Nitratireductor mangrovi: one gene and its partner. The protein of the gene in region 1 interacts with the protein of each later gene in a pairwise test. Links are inferred from orthologs where the notes say so. Each region holds a gene or a part of one and is shown on either strand. Other genes may lie near its edges. The genes, in order: FQ775_RS17005 and FQ775_RS06530.

What was found.
Region 2: the proteins of FQ775_RS17005 (region 1) and FQ775_RS06530 interact in binary tests that used the Escherichia coli proteins (3 or more experiments, as listed by UniProt). The link is inferred for Nitratireductor mangrovi from one-to-one orthologs.

The regions. Positions count from the first base shown.
Region 1 is NZ_CP042301.2:3,488,956-3,495,370, forward strand. The notes cover bases 989-3,934. They hold FQ775_RS17005 (primosomal protein N'), read right to left. Parts: upstream 3,581-3,934; coding sequence 1,397-3,580; downstream 989-1,396. Other genes in these bases: FQ775_RS17000 (ASCH domain-containing protein), read right to left, coding at 1,023-1,376; fsa (fructose-6-phosphate aldolase), read left to right, coding at 3,675-3,934. In the rest of the region: FQ775_RS16990 (VOC family protein), read left to right, coding at 1-335; FQ775_RS16995 (hypothetical protein), read right to left, coding at 474-923; more of fsa, read left to right, coding at 3,935-4,328; FQ775_RS17015 (1-acyl-sn-glycerol-3-phosphate acyltransferase), read right to left, coding at 4,335-5,252; LPS assembly lipoprotein LptE, read right to left, coding at 5,350-5,919; leuS (leucine--tRNA ligase), read right to left, coding at 5,906-6,415.
Region 2 is NZ_CP042301.2:1,336,377-1,342,723, reverse strand. Bases 1,680-4,557 are described here. They hold FQ775_RS06530 (single-stranded DNA-binding protein), read right to left. Parts: upstream 3,424-4,557; coding sequence 2,935-3,423; downstream 1,680-2,934. Other genes in these bases: FQ775_RS06525 (hypothetical protein), read left to right, coding at 3,665-3,982; FQ775_RS06535 (VOC family protein), read right to left, coding at 2,505-2,927; FQ775_RS06540 (hypothetical protein), read right to left, coding at 2,076-2,456; FQ775_RS06545 (glutathione S-transferase family protein), read right to left, coding at 1,680-1,952. Also shown: FQ775_RS06560 (VOC family protein), read left to right, coding at 1-267; FQ775_RS06555 (MarC family protein), read left to right, coding at 371-1,000; FQ775_RS06550 (hypothetical protein), read left to right, coding at 1,011-1,190; more of FQ775_RS06545, read right to left, coding at 1,251-1,679; excinuclease ABC subunit UvrA, read left to right, coding at 4,739-6,347. UniProt on the Escherichia coli protein: Plays an important role in DNA replication, recombination and repair. Binds to ssDNA and to an array of partner proteins to recruit them to their sites of action during DNA metabolism. Acts as a sliding platform that migrates on DNA via reptation.

The DNA of each region.
Region 1 (6,415 bases):
CTGACGGCATCGTTGGCGCCGAGTTCGAGCATGGCGAGGTGGTGTTCATCGACCTCGGCCCGAGCCTCAGGCTCGCCCTCTTCCCGCGCAAGAGCATTGCGCATGACGCGGGCATCGATATCTCCTCTGCGAGCCCGACCGAATTCACCCTGGGCCACAATACCGCCAGCGCAGCGGAGGTCGACGCGGTCATGAAACAGGCCGAGGCCGCCGGCGCCAGGATCGTGAAGCCGGCACAAGAAACCTTCTGGGGCGGCTATGCCGGCTATTTCGCCGACCCCGACGGCCATCTCTGGGAGGCTGTCTACAATCCCGATCTGGTACCCGATGACTAAGCGAATCGGCCCGGCGTGCGATCGCGTTCTCTCACATAGAGCGGTTCATCGTTTCACGGAATCGTCGAACGGCTCTGACCGCTCGTTTCTGCGCAATTCCGGACGGAAAACCGGTTTCCACTTTTCCTGGAATTGCTCTTAGGCGCCGCAATCGCCCTCGAACGCCACCGTCTCCTCCCCGTAAGGTCCGCTGACGGCGATGGAGCCGGCGTAGCCGGTTGACTCGTACCCTTCCTCGCCCGCCTTCATGGTGACGACAACGTCGTGCGGCGCCTCGCCGAGGCTGCGGTAGTGCCGTGTCTCGCCCGCTGGCGTTTCCTCGCGCGAGACGAGCTCGAGTTGGCGCAACTGGTGACCGATCGCGGCGAACCCGGTTTCGGCATAAGGCTCGTGCAAGCCGTCCTTCTGTGTGAAGAACACAAAGCGCCAGCTTTCCGGATCGTTGAAATCGAAGCGATGGCCCAGGCGCCAGAAGGTGCAATAGCTGTCGATATAGGGCCAGTGAATGTCGGTGATCACGCTGGGCTGCGCCATGGCGGACATTGTCGTCAGCAACGCGGCCGCCGACGTTGCAAGGAAACGCGTCATGAAATCCCCTCCCGAAACATCGGCAAGCGTGACAGAAGCTGGGAGCAATTCAAGCCGCACCCGCGGCAGCGGCGACGTCCGGACCGATTTCCGCAGGCCTCAGCGGTCATCCGCCGCCGGAAAGCCCGGCCGCGCCCGTGTCTCCGCCGGTGTCAGATGCTCGATCACCTGCACCTCGTCATCGAGTTCGATGCCGGGGTAGTGTTCGCGCATGCCGGCGAGCATGACCTGATCGGGCCATTCGTCCTGCCGTCCCACGAAAGCGGCCGCGTTGCGGAGCGGCATGGAGGTGATGCGCGTCACCCAGACGACCACCGTTCGGTCCGGATCGCCGGCGCAGACGTAGCACATGTAACCAGGGACGATCGGCGGCTCGCGCCAGCGTATGGTCGAGCGCTTGTCGCCGTTTTCGACCAGCGGGAACAGTCGCGGCACGACCTCGAGCCGTTGCATGGGCTCTTCCTCGTTCGAACTCAAAGAAAGCTCTGCGGATCGATGTCGACCTGCACCCGCACCGAGCCGCGCGGCCTGGGGGCGGCCGCAAGCATGGCGCGCGCAAAAGACTGCAGATCGGCGCGCTTGCCACCATGGACAAGCAGCCGGAACCGGTAACGCCCCCCGATCAAAGCCAGTGGCGCCTCGGCGGGCCCCAACACCTGGATGTCGGCATTGGCGGGTGCTGCACGGCGGAGCGCCCTGGCGTGGCCTTCGGCCTCGCCGCGTGACACTGCGCTGACGATGATCCCGGCCAGCCGGCCGAAGGGCGGCAGGCCGGCGCGTTCGCGCTCGGCGGTTTCGCGCTCGTAGAAGGCTTCCGCGTCGCCGGAAACGATCGCCCGCATCACCGGGTGCTCTGGCTGGTAGGTCTGCAGCAGGCCGCGGCTTTTCTTGCCGGTCCGCCCGGCCCGGCCGGTGACCTGCGACAGGAGCTGGAAGGTGCGCTCGGCGGCGCGCGGATCGCCATTGGCGAGCCCCAGATCGGCATCGACGACGCCGACGAGCGTCATGTTGGGAAAGTTGTGCCCCTTGGCGACCAGTTGCGTGCCGATGACGATGTCGGCCTCGCCCTTGGCAATCGCTTCGAGCTCGAGCCTAAGCCGCCGCACGCCGCCAAGCAGGTCGGAGGAAAGCACGATCGAACGCGCGTCGGGAAAATGCGCGACCACCTCCTCGGCGATGCGCTCCACGCCTGGACCGCAGGCGACCAGATGGTCGAGCGCGCCGCATGAGGGGCAGGCCTCGGGACGCGGCTCGGCATGGCCGCACTGATGGCAGACAATCTGGCCGCGAAACCGATGCTCGACCAGCCAGCTCGAACAGTCCGGGCATTGGAAGCGGTGGCCGCAGACGCGGCACAAGGTCAAAGGCGCGTAGCCGCGACGGTTGAGAAAGAGCAGCGCCTGCTCGCCACGATCGAGTGTCTTTGCCACCGCCTCGATCAGGAGCGGCGACAGGAACCCCCCACGCACCGGCGGCGCCTTGCGCATGTCGATGGTCGCGAGTTCCGGCAGCGAGGCATCGGCGAAACGCGCCGGCAGCAGCACGCGTCCATAGCGGTCCTGAAGAGCGTTGACGCGGCTTTCAAGCGATGGGGTCGCCGAAGCAAGAATCACCGGGAAGCCGCCGATATGGCCGCGCACCACGGCCATGTCGCGCGCATTGTAGCAGACGCGTTCCTCCTGCTTGTAGGAGGGATCGTGTTCCTCGTCGACGACGATCAGGCCGAGATCGGCAAATGGCAGGAACAGCGCCGAGCGGGCGCCGGCCACCACCTTGACGCTCCTTTCGGCGACCTGCCGCCAGACACGCTCGCGCATGCGCGGGGCGACGTCGGAGTGCCATTCGGCCGGCTTGGTTCCGAACCGGTCCTGGAAACGCTCCAGGAAGGCGTGGGTGAGCGCGATCTCGGGTAAGAGGATGAGCACCTGCCGCCCCTTGTCGAGCGCTGCCGCCACCGCCTCGAAATAGGCTTCCGTCTTGCCGGAGCCGGTGACACCGTCGATCAGCGTCACTGAAAAGCCGCCGGCCTCGACGCGCTCCCGCATGGTGCGCGCGGCCGCGCTCTGGTCGGGGGTGAGTTCGGGAACGGCAAAGCCGGTATCGGGCTCGGCGACCACCGGACGCGGTGGCAGAAGCACGTCCTCGAAGACCCCTTGTGCCTTCAGCCCGTCGATGACCGTGGACGAAACACCCGCTGCACGCGCCAGCCCCGGGCGCGTCCAGGCCGCGCCGGGCTCGGCGAGTTCGAGCACGCGATGGCGGGCCGCCGTCATGCGGTCGGGCCGCAGCTCGGTACGGACTATTCCCTCGATCAGCGGTTCAGGATCGAGTGCAGCCGGCGCGCGCAGGAACATGCGCGCCACCAGGCCGGGCGGCGTCAGCGTGTAGGCGGCGATCCATTCGATGAAGCGCAACGCGTCGTCGCCGAGAGGCGGGCAATCGAAGATGGCCGAGATCGATCGCAGCTTCGCCGGATCGACATCGCCGCCGGTCCCCCTGCCGACGATGCCGGCCACCTCGCGCGGTCCAAGCGGCACGCGCACGATGGCGCCGGGGCGAACGCTTTCGCCATCCGGCACGGCGTAGGAATAGGGCGTTTCCGTCGGCACCGGCACCAGCACCGGTACGACACGCCGGACCGGCGAATCTTGCTTCATCGGTCGTGACCTTGCCTCGACTTTGGTCTAGAGCAAAGTCCGACACGCGCGGGACCAGCCGCCGCCCTAGGAAATAGGCCCGAGGAGACCGGAAATGAAGTTCTTTGTCGACACCGCCGACGTCAAGGAGATCAGCGAGCTCAACGCGCTCGGCCTGCTCGACGGCGTCACCACCAACCCGTCGCTGATCATGAAGGCGGGCCGCGACATCATCGAGGTGACCAAGGAAATCTGCGACATCGTCGACGGTCCCGTTTCCGCCGAAGTGACCGCCACCGAATACGACGCCATGATGAAAGAGGCAGCGGTTCTTTCGAAGATCGCCGACAATATCTGCATCAAGGTGCCACTGACCTTCGACGGGCTGAAGGCCTGCAAGGCGCTCACCTCGGACGGCCGCAAGGTCAATGTGACGCTGTGCTTCGCCGCCAACCAGGCGCTGCTGGCCGCCAAGGCGGGCGCAACCTTCATCTCGCCCTTCATCGGCCGCATCGACGACATGGGCATCGACGGCATGGAACTGATCTCGGAGATCCGCACGATCTACGACAATTACGATTTCAAGACCGAAATCCTCGCGGCCTCGATCCGCACCGTGAACCACGTGAAGCAGGCCGCACTGATCGGCGCCGACGTGGCCACCGTGCCGCCAGCGACGCTGCGTGCTCTGGTCAAGCACCCGCTGACCGACAAGGGGCTTGATGCCTTCCTCGCCGACTGGGCAAAGACCGGGCAGAAGATCGGCTGACGCGGTTCAGGCCGGTACGCGGGCCGTGAATTCGGCCCGCGGGTCGGCGGCCAGCGCAAAAACCGTGTGATCCTGCAACCGCGCGGTAACATCGGCCGCATCGCCGTCGAGGTCAGCCGGTGCGACCGGCTTGCCGAAGGTGATCGAGAAGTGGAACCGCTTCTTGTTGAGGAGTTCGTGGAACAGCGTCATGTCACGCAACTCCGTCGAGTGCTTGGCCAGGAAATAGAACAGCCCTGAATTGCGAGCCGTGATGTGGACCGGCACGATCGGCGTCTCAAACCGCCGCGCCAGTGTCACCGCCGAGGGCTGCCAGGGCCGTTCGGTCAACCGGCCGGCGTGCCAATAGGCGATCCGGCCGGCGGGAAAGAGCACGATCGCGCGCTGCGCGGCGAAGGCGCGTGCGGTCATCTCCAGCGTGTCGCGGCTCTTGGCGTGCGACTTCTCGCCGGCGCGCCATTCGACAGGGATGATGACGTCTCGAAAACCCTGCGCCACGCGCAAGGCATCACGATTGGCAAAGAAGGCGATATCCTCACGATAACGCTTGAGCGCATCGTACATCGCAATGCCGTCAGCGATCCCGGTCGGGTGATTCGGCGCAACGATCACCGAGCCTTCGCGCGGCAGATGCTCGAGGCCGCTCACCTCAAGGTCAAGCGACAGGAGCTCGCTGATATGTTCGAACGCGTCGCGGCCAGCCATCGGCGCGATACGGTCGGCCATACGTACCGCTTCGCCATAGTGAAAAAGCCGGTAAAGCAGTGGCTTGAACATCGGCCACAGAGGGTGGCGGGAAAGGTTGACTGTCCGCTCCTCGATCAACTGGTCGATGATGTGGCCCTGACTGGTAGGAACGAGGCCGTAGAGCGAGCGCCCGCCGAAAAGTCTGGCGATCGAGGACGGTGACGTCGGCATATCCATGGTCATCCACTCCGGTCGGCCCTGTGTGGCCAATCTCTGTGACGCAAGAATGACGCCCCCGAAGCCCACCTGTCCGCTGCCGACAGGAAATCAACGCTCAACTTGAAGGAAGGTTCTCCAGATCCTGCAGAACGGCCAGCTTCATGAACTCCGCCAGTTCGCGCGCTGCCCTGTTTTCCGCGTCGCGCTCGGCGCGCAATGCCGCGAATTCCTGCCGCGGCTTGTCGAATGAAGCCGTGGCGGAGCGCTTGCCGCGCGCCACGACATCGCCCGTCTCGGCATCGATCAGCTTGTAGACGGAGGTCATGACGACCGCGCCGGCGGTCGGCTCGTTTTCCAGAACCACCTGTACTGATGCCGAGGAGCGCACATAGGAGGTCACGCCGAGGTCGAGCACATATTGCGGCGAAGAAAGCTCGCCGGCGCCGCCATTCAAGCCGAAGATCAGGTGGTTGCGGACCTCCTGCGCGTAGCGCGTGGAGACCTGCTTGACCGAGATCGAGGCCAGCCTGGCCGTGCTACCGCCATCGACCGACGACGAGATGTCGCCGTAGAGCGGCCGCACCGTGCAGGCCGACCCGGCAAAGGCCATGGCAAGCACCATGGCGAGGATCACGTTTCGGGCGATCCCGCCGAGGGAATGTGTGTGGCGCTCAAGCGACGACATTGACGATCCTCTGCGGAACGACGATCACCTTGCGCGGAGCCTTGCCGTCGAGCGCCTTGCGGACGATATCGAGCTCGAGCACCGCCGTTTCGACGGCAGCTTGATCTGCGTCGCGCGCAATTGTCAAATCACCACGCTTCCTGCCGTTGATCTGGACCGGATAGGTAAACTGGTCGTCCACCACCAGAGCCGGATCGAAACCGGGCCAGCCCTGCTCGGCGGCCATACCGGTTCCGCCCAGCGCCGCCCGGCACTCCTCGGCCAGGTGCGGCATCATCGGCGCGATCATGGCGACAAGCATGTCGACCGCCTCGCGCAAGGCCGGCGCCTTCTCCGGAGCTAGTGTGCCCTCTGCCGCCTGGTTGAGCGGTTCCTGCAGCGCATTGGTCAACTCGTAGAGGCGCGCCACCGCCTTGTTGAAGGACAGCTTCTCGATGTCCTCGCCGACCGCTTTCAGCGCCTTGTGCGCGGCCTTCGAGATCGCCGCGCCCTCGCC
Region 2 (6,347 bases), 2.2 Mb from region 1 along the record:
TCGCTCGGCTACGGCACGGATCGCATCGGCCTGTGGGTGCTGGCCGCGAAGACACCTGTCGTCGCCGATCCGGGCTCCGGCCTGCACCTCTGCCTGACCGCCCCGGATCGGGGCGCCGTCGACCGCTTTCACGCCGCCGCGCTTGCCGGCGGCGGTTCCGACAACGGTCGGCCGGGGCTACGCGCCGACTATGGCAACGGCTATTACGCCGCCTTCGTCGTCGATCCCGACGGCTACCGGCTGGAGGCTTACCGGCAGGAGAGTTGAGCACGCGACGGTCGGCCGCCCGTCGGCCCCTCCCCCGCCGCTGCGACCGGCTGGCCAAGCGGCGCTGCCGGCGGTACATCTGGCCGGACGCGGGGGGAACTTGATGCCGAGCCTCGACCAGATCTTCAACGCATTCGTTACCATCCTGGTGACGATCGACCCGCCCGGGCTGGCGCCGCTGTTCCTGGCGCTGACCCGCGGCATGAACCGGGCCGAGCGCCAGCAGGTCGCACTGCGCGCCTCGGTCATCGGCTTCCTGCTGCTTGCCCTGTTCGCGCTCGCCGGCGCCGCGATCCTGTCGGTCTTCGGCATCACCTTGCCCGCCTTCCGGGTCGCCGGCGGCCTGCTCCTGTTCTTCATCGCCTTCGAGATGGTTTTCGAGCGCCGTCAGGAGCGCAAGGAAAAGAGCGCCGACGTCGCCATCACCAAGGACATGATCCACAACATCGCCGCCTTCCCGCTCGCGATCCCGCTGATTGCCGGCCCCGGTGCGATCTCGGCCACGGTGCTGCTGTCAGGCTCGTTCGAAGGCGCCGTCGGCCAGGCCGCCCTGGTGGCGGTCATCCTCGCCGGCATTTTGCTCACCTATCTGGTGTTCCTGCTCGCCGAACGGGTCGATGGTTTTCTTGGCCAGACCGGGCGCTCGATCCTCACCCGCCTGCTCGGCGTCATCCTTGCCGCCCTCGCCGTCCAGTTCGTCGCCGACGGCATCAAGGCGCTGATGGCGGCGTGAGGCCGCCGGCATGGTCTCGGAACTCACCGCCCACCGGCGCGCCTTCTGGGCCTTCTTCGCCGACGAATTGCCGGACCTTGCCGTGCGCACCGTGCCGCGCAGAACGCGCGGCAACGAGACGACTCAGTCCGCCTGTCGTTCGCGGCTGGCTGAGCGGGCGCCGGCGATAATCACGGTTATTGCGGTTTGACCCCCAGCTTCGCGTCGCCGTATCCGCACTGATGCAGTGACTACGCGACCCCGTTTTTGTTTATCTCGAGCCGGCATCCTTCTTGTAGATCGGGGTGCCATCCGGCTCATACGCCACTACCCCCGGCTCCCACCACCAGATCGGGTTCGCCTTGAAGCTCTCCCGCTCGTCAAGTCGCTCAAGCAACGTCGAAACCCTGGCAAAGCTCTCGAGACCAAGCTCGATGCCGAGGGGACGCGCCTGCACGAAACGGACGTGTGATGCCAGAAAGATATCCTGCATAGACACGTAGCCTGGCACGAAACCGTCGCCATCACCTAGCTGACCCTCAAGCCAGTTCAAGATGCGAAACAGCTTCTCTGCCGATCTCTGCAGATGTGCGTTCTGCTGTAGGGCAATTCCCGACCATCTCATCTGAGAAATGGTCGTTGCCGCATTTCCGAACGTCTGGATCGTCGCGAATACCAACTTGTCATGCCATTCGAACTCCGGCCGGAAGGCGTGGGTTGCCAGTGGCAATCCAGCTGCTCCGTTCTGCCGATAGGTCGACAGCAGGTACTCAACGATCAAGCCACTTTCCCAAAGTGTCAGGTCTCCGTCCCAGAAAGTAGGTACCTGCAGAGTTGGTGTCGCTGCGACTCGTTCTTCGACGCTCGGCGTTGTGATCTCCTCACGCCTCTCATAGTCGAGCGCGAGTTCGTCGAGAACAATACGGACGGCTCTCGCAAATGGCGAGCCAGTAGTGAACAAGAGTGCGCGCATAGTCCGACCACCTCCATTTCACAGGCAGGCATCAGGAACCGGCCAACAATCCGCGGCACAAATGTGGGCAGACATCTACCGTTGGGCCCGCCAATGGGAATAGAACATTCTCGCAATGGCTTGTCACCGCCCAGGCAAGGCCACCGTCATCTCGCGCCCGCCGAAGCCGTGCACCTTGTCATTCGCGCGGATGGTCACCTCACGCACATCATCGGGAATTGCGATGCCGCTCTGGCTTCGCGTGAAGGGCTGCTCGTCGACATGCGGATGCAACAGCACGCGCTCGCCCAGCACCTTGCCGTCCGGTCCGAGCACCTCCCAGCGGTCGGCGTAATGGTCCCAGCCCTCGTCGGCGTGACGCACGGTGACATCGAAGCGATAGGTGCCGTCCTGCGCCCGCTCGGCGCGCGCATCCACGACATCGGCGTCGCCGGCATGGGCCGCGCCTCCGGCCGCCAGCAAGGCAACGCAGAACGCGGCGGTTAAATGTCTGATCAGAGCCATGCCTGCCGTTCTGCGGCAGGACGCGCTCAAGCGCCAATCACGAACCCGTCAGGGTTTTGCCGCGAACGCGAGCGGATGGCCGGCAGCGAATTCGATCAGGTCCCACTGGTTGCCGTAGAGGTCCCGGAACACGGCGACCGTGCCGTAATCCATGACCTTCGGGTCACGCACGAACTCGACGCCTTCGCCAAGATAGCGCTTGTGGTCGCGCTCGAAATCGTCGGTCTGCAGGAACAGGAAGACGCGGCCGCCGGTCTGGTTGCCGACCGCCGCCGCCTGCCCGTCGTCCGATGCCCGGCCGAGCACCAGCGAGGTGCCGCCACCCGGTGGCGCGACGACCACCCAGCGCTTGTCCTGTTCGGGCTGGTAGCTGTCTTCCAGCAGTTCGAAGCCGAGCTTGCCGCAATAAAACGCGATGGCCTCGTCATAGTCGCGCACCACGACCATGACGTGCGCGATGCGCTGCATCACTGACCGCTCAGAACGGGATTTCGTCGTCGAGGTCGCGCGAGAAACCGCCGCCCCCGCCGCCACGCTGGGCATCGCCGGGGCCGGAGGAACCGAAATCCGAACCGCGATTGGCCGGCGCGCTGTACTGGCCGCCCTCGCCCTGGTTGCGCGAATCCAGCATCTGCAGCTCGCCGCGGAATTTCTGCAGCACGACCTCGGTGGTGTAGCGGTCCTGGCCCTGCTGGTCCTGCCATTTGCGGGTCTGCAACTGGCCCTCGATATAAACCTTGGCGCCCTTCTTCAGATATTGCTCGGCCACCTTGGCGAGATTGTCGTTGAAGATCACGACATTGTGCCATTCGGTGCGCTCGCGCCGTTCGCCGGACTGGCGGTCGCGCCACGTCTCGGAGGTCGCGATCCGCATGTTGACGACCGGGTCGCCGGAATTGAGGCGGCGAATTTCCGGGTCCGCGCCCAGATTGCCCACCAGAATGACCTTGTTCACGCTACCCGCCATCACTCGCCTCCACGCTCGTCCGAAACGGAAAATTGCTGATCGGCGCGCATCCTATCCGATCGCCGCCGCCGCCGCGCGGTGCTTCCGCGTTATCGCGGCTCTGTCCACAAGCAGTTTGTTCTTTTTTTGTTCTATATGGGCCGGGCCACGATTGCAAGCGCTGCGCGGATCGTGATCGCGCCCCGATTGGCAAACGGCGCGGTTGATATTATCTCTACGCCTCGATCCCCGGAGCCCGGTCATGCCCAGATTTTTCGCAACCGCCATCGTCGTCGCCGCCGCGTCGCTTGCCGCCATGCCGCTGGCCTCGGCCGATGACAGCCTGCCGGGCGTGAAGCACGGCGCCGGCACGGTCACGACCGACATCCTGATCGGCGAGCCCGAGGACGGCGTGCCGGTCGGCTCGACGCCGGGCTCGTACAAGGTCGGCAATTGGGACGTGACCATTTCGGGCAGCGTCTCCTACCAGATCGGCTTCGGCGGCTATCGCCATGACGGCCGCTCGAGCCCGGTCGTGAACCCGCAACAGCCCGGTCCCAACGCCTCCATCTCCCGATAGGGACGTCCCGCTCCGTCTGAAGCACGGCCCCAGGCGGCACGCGAAGACTATCGCTCGCCGCGCGGCTGCTCGACGGCTGACGCATGACGGCTGGAAGTCGCCCACGCGAAACATCGCGCCCAGACGACATAGCCCCCGAAAAAAGTGAGGCCTCGCCGCTGCCTGTTCCGAGCGCGCGAGGCCTTCCTGGGTTTTTCCCGATCTCCGGGTGTATCAGGTGATCTTCCCGGAGGAGCCGGTCAGGGTCTCGCTCCGGTGCATTCTTCAACGATGTGGTTTGATTTCGACGTGCGGCCCCGTCGGGCGCTCAGGCGTCCGTCAGGTCCGACGTGGTCCCGCCGTGAAACGGGACCTGCAGGGACTGTCCGGCGGATTCATGCCTCTCTCCTCTGCTGTTGGTACCGACACCGTTCCGCGCTCATTCCTCGCACCCGCGTCGTCTCACGGGCGGTCCCGGCTTGCGGTTGACCCGAGGCGGCTGCGGAACTTCCGGGACTCTGCGCCCTCGCCGGCCGGCCTGTCAACAAAAGCGCGCCCGGGCGGGGCAAAATGTGATCGCACGCGGCGGTCAATTGTCCACAAGCGGGTTGTCAGGAGCCCGTTCGGCCTTTGTTCTTTTGACTTGCCCTGCCCGCTCAAAGGAGTCTAACTCGGCTGGCGGGAAGCCCTCGACGCGACGGCGGGGCGACCTATGTAAAGGCGGGCCTGGTCGCGCAGCGCCCATCCCAACCGACACCCGACATGGCATCAGGCGGCATGGCCGAGCACAAGTTCATCTCCATTCGCGGCGCACGCGAGCACAATCTCAAGAATGTCGATCTCGACATTCCCCGCAACAGCCTCACCGTGATGACCGGGCTCTCCGGCTCCGGCAAGTCGTCGCTCGCCTTCGACACCATCTATGCCGAGGGCCAGCGCCGCTATGTCGAGAGCCTGTCGGCCTATGCGCGCCAGTTCCTGGAGATGATGCAGAAGCCCGACGTCGACCAGATCGACGGGCTCTCGCCGGCGATCTCGATCGAGCAGAAGACGACGTCGAAGAACCCGCGCTCCACCGTGGGCACGGTGACCGAGATCTACGACTATATGCGGCTGCTCTTTGCTCGCGTCGGCGTGCCCTATTCGCCGGCCACCGGCCTGCCGATCGAGAGCCAGACCGTCTCCCAGATGGTCGACCGGGTGCTGGCGCTCGAGGAAGGCACGCGGCTTTACGTGCTGGCGCCGATCGTGCGCGGCCGCAAGGGCGAATACCGCAAGGAACTCGCCGAACTTCAGAAGAAGGGCTTTCAGCGCGTCAAGATCGACGGCCAGTTCCACGAGATCGGCGACGCGCCGGCGCTCGACAAGAAATTCAAGCACGACATCGACGTCGTCGTCGACCGCGTCGTGGTGCGCGAGGACCTCGGCGCGCGGCTCGCCGACAGCATCGAGACCTGCCTGAAGCTCGCCGACGGGCTCGCCGTGGCCGAATTCGCCGACCGCCCGCTGCCGCCGGAAGCGCTGTCGGGCGAGGCCGCCAACAAGTCGAAGAACGACACCCACGAGCGGCTGCTGTTTTCCGAAAAGTTCGCCTGCCCGGTGTCGGGCTTCACCATTCCCGAGATCGAGCCGCGTCTTTTTTCCTTCAACAACCCGTTCGGCGCCTGCCCGTCCTGCGACGGTCTCGGCAGCCAGCGCACCATCGACGCCGAGTTGGTCGTGCCCGACGAGGCGCTGTCGCTCCGCGACGGTGCCGTGGCGCCGTGGTCGCGATCGACCTCGCCCTATTACACCCAGACGCTGGAGGCGCTCGGCAAGGCCTACGGCTTCAAGCTCGGCGACCGCTGGCGCGACCTGCCCGACGAGGCCCGCAACGCCATCCTCCACGGCACCGGCGAGCGCCAGATCACCTTTTCCTATGATGACGGCCTGCGCTCCTACCAGACCAGGAAGACCTTCGAGGGCGTGGTGCCCAATCTCGAACGGCGCTGGAAGGAGACCGAATCGGCCTGGAGCCGCGAGGAGATCGAGCGTTACATGTCCTCGGTCCCCTGCCCGGCCTGCGCCGGCTACCGGCTCAAGCCCGAGGCGCTCGCCGTCAAGATCGACGGCCTGCATATCGGCGAGGTCACGGCGAAATCGATCCGCAAGGCCGGCCAATGGTTCGAGGCCCTGCCCGAGCGGCTGACCGCCAAGCAGAACGAGATCGCGGTGCGCATCCTCAAGGAGATCCGCGAGCGCCTCACCTTCCTGAACGATGTCGGCCTCGACTATCTCACCCTGTCGCGCAATTCCGGCACGCTGTCGGGCGGCGAAAGCCAGCGCATCCGCCTCGCCTCGCAGATCGGCTCCGGGCTGACCGGCGTGCTCTACGTGCTCGACGAAC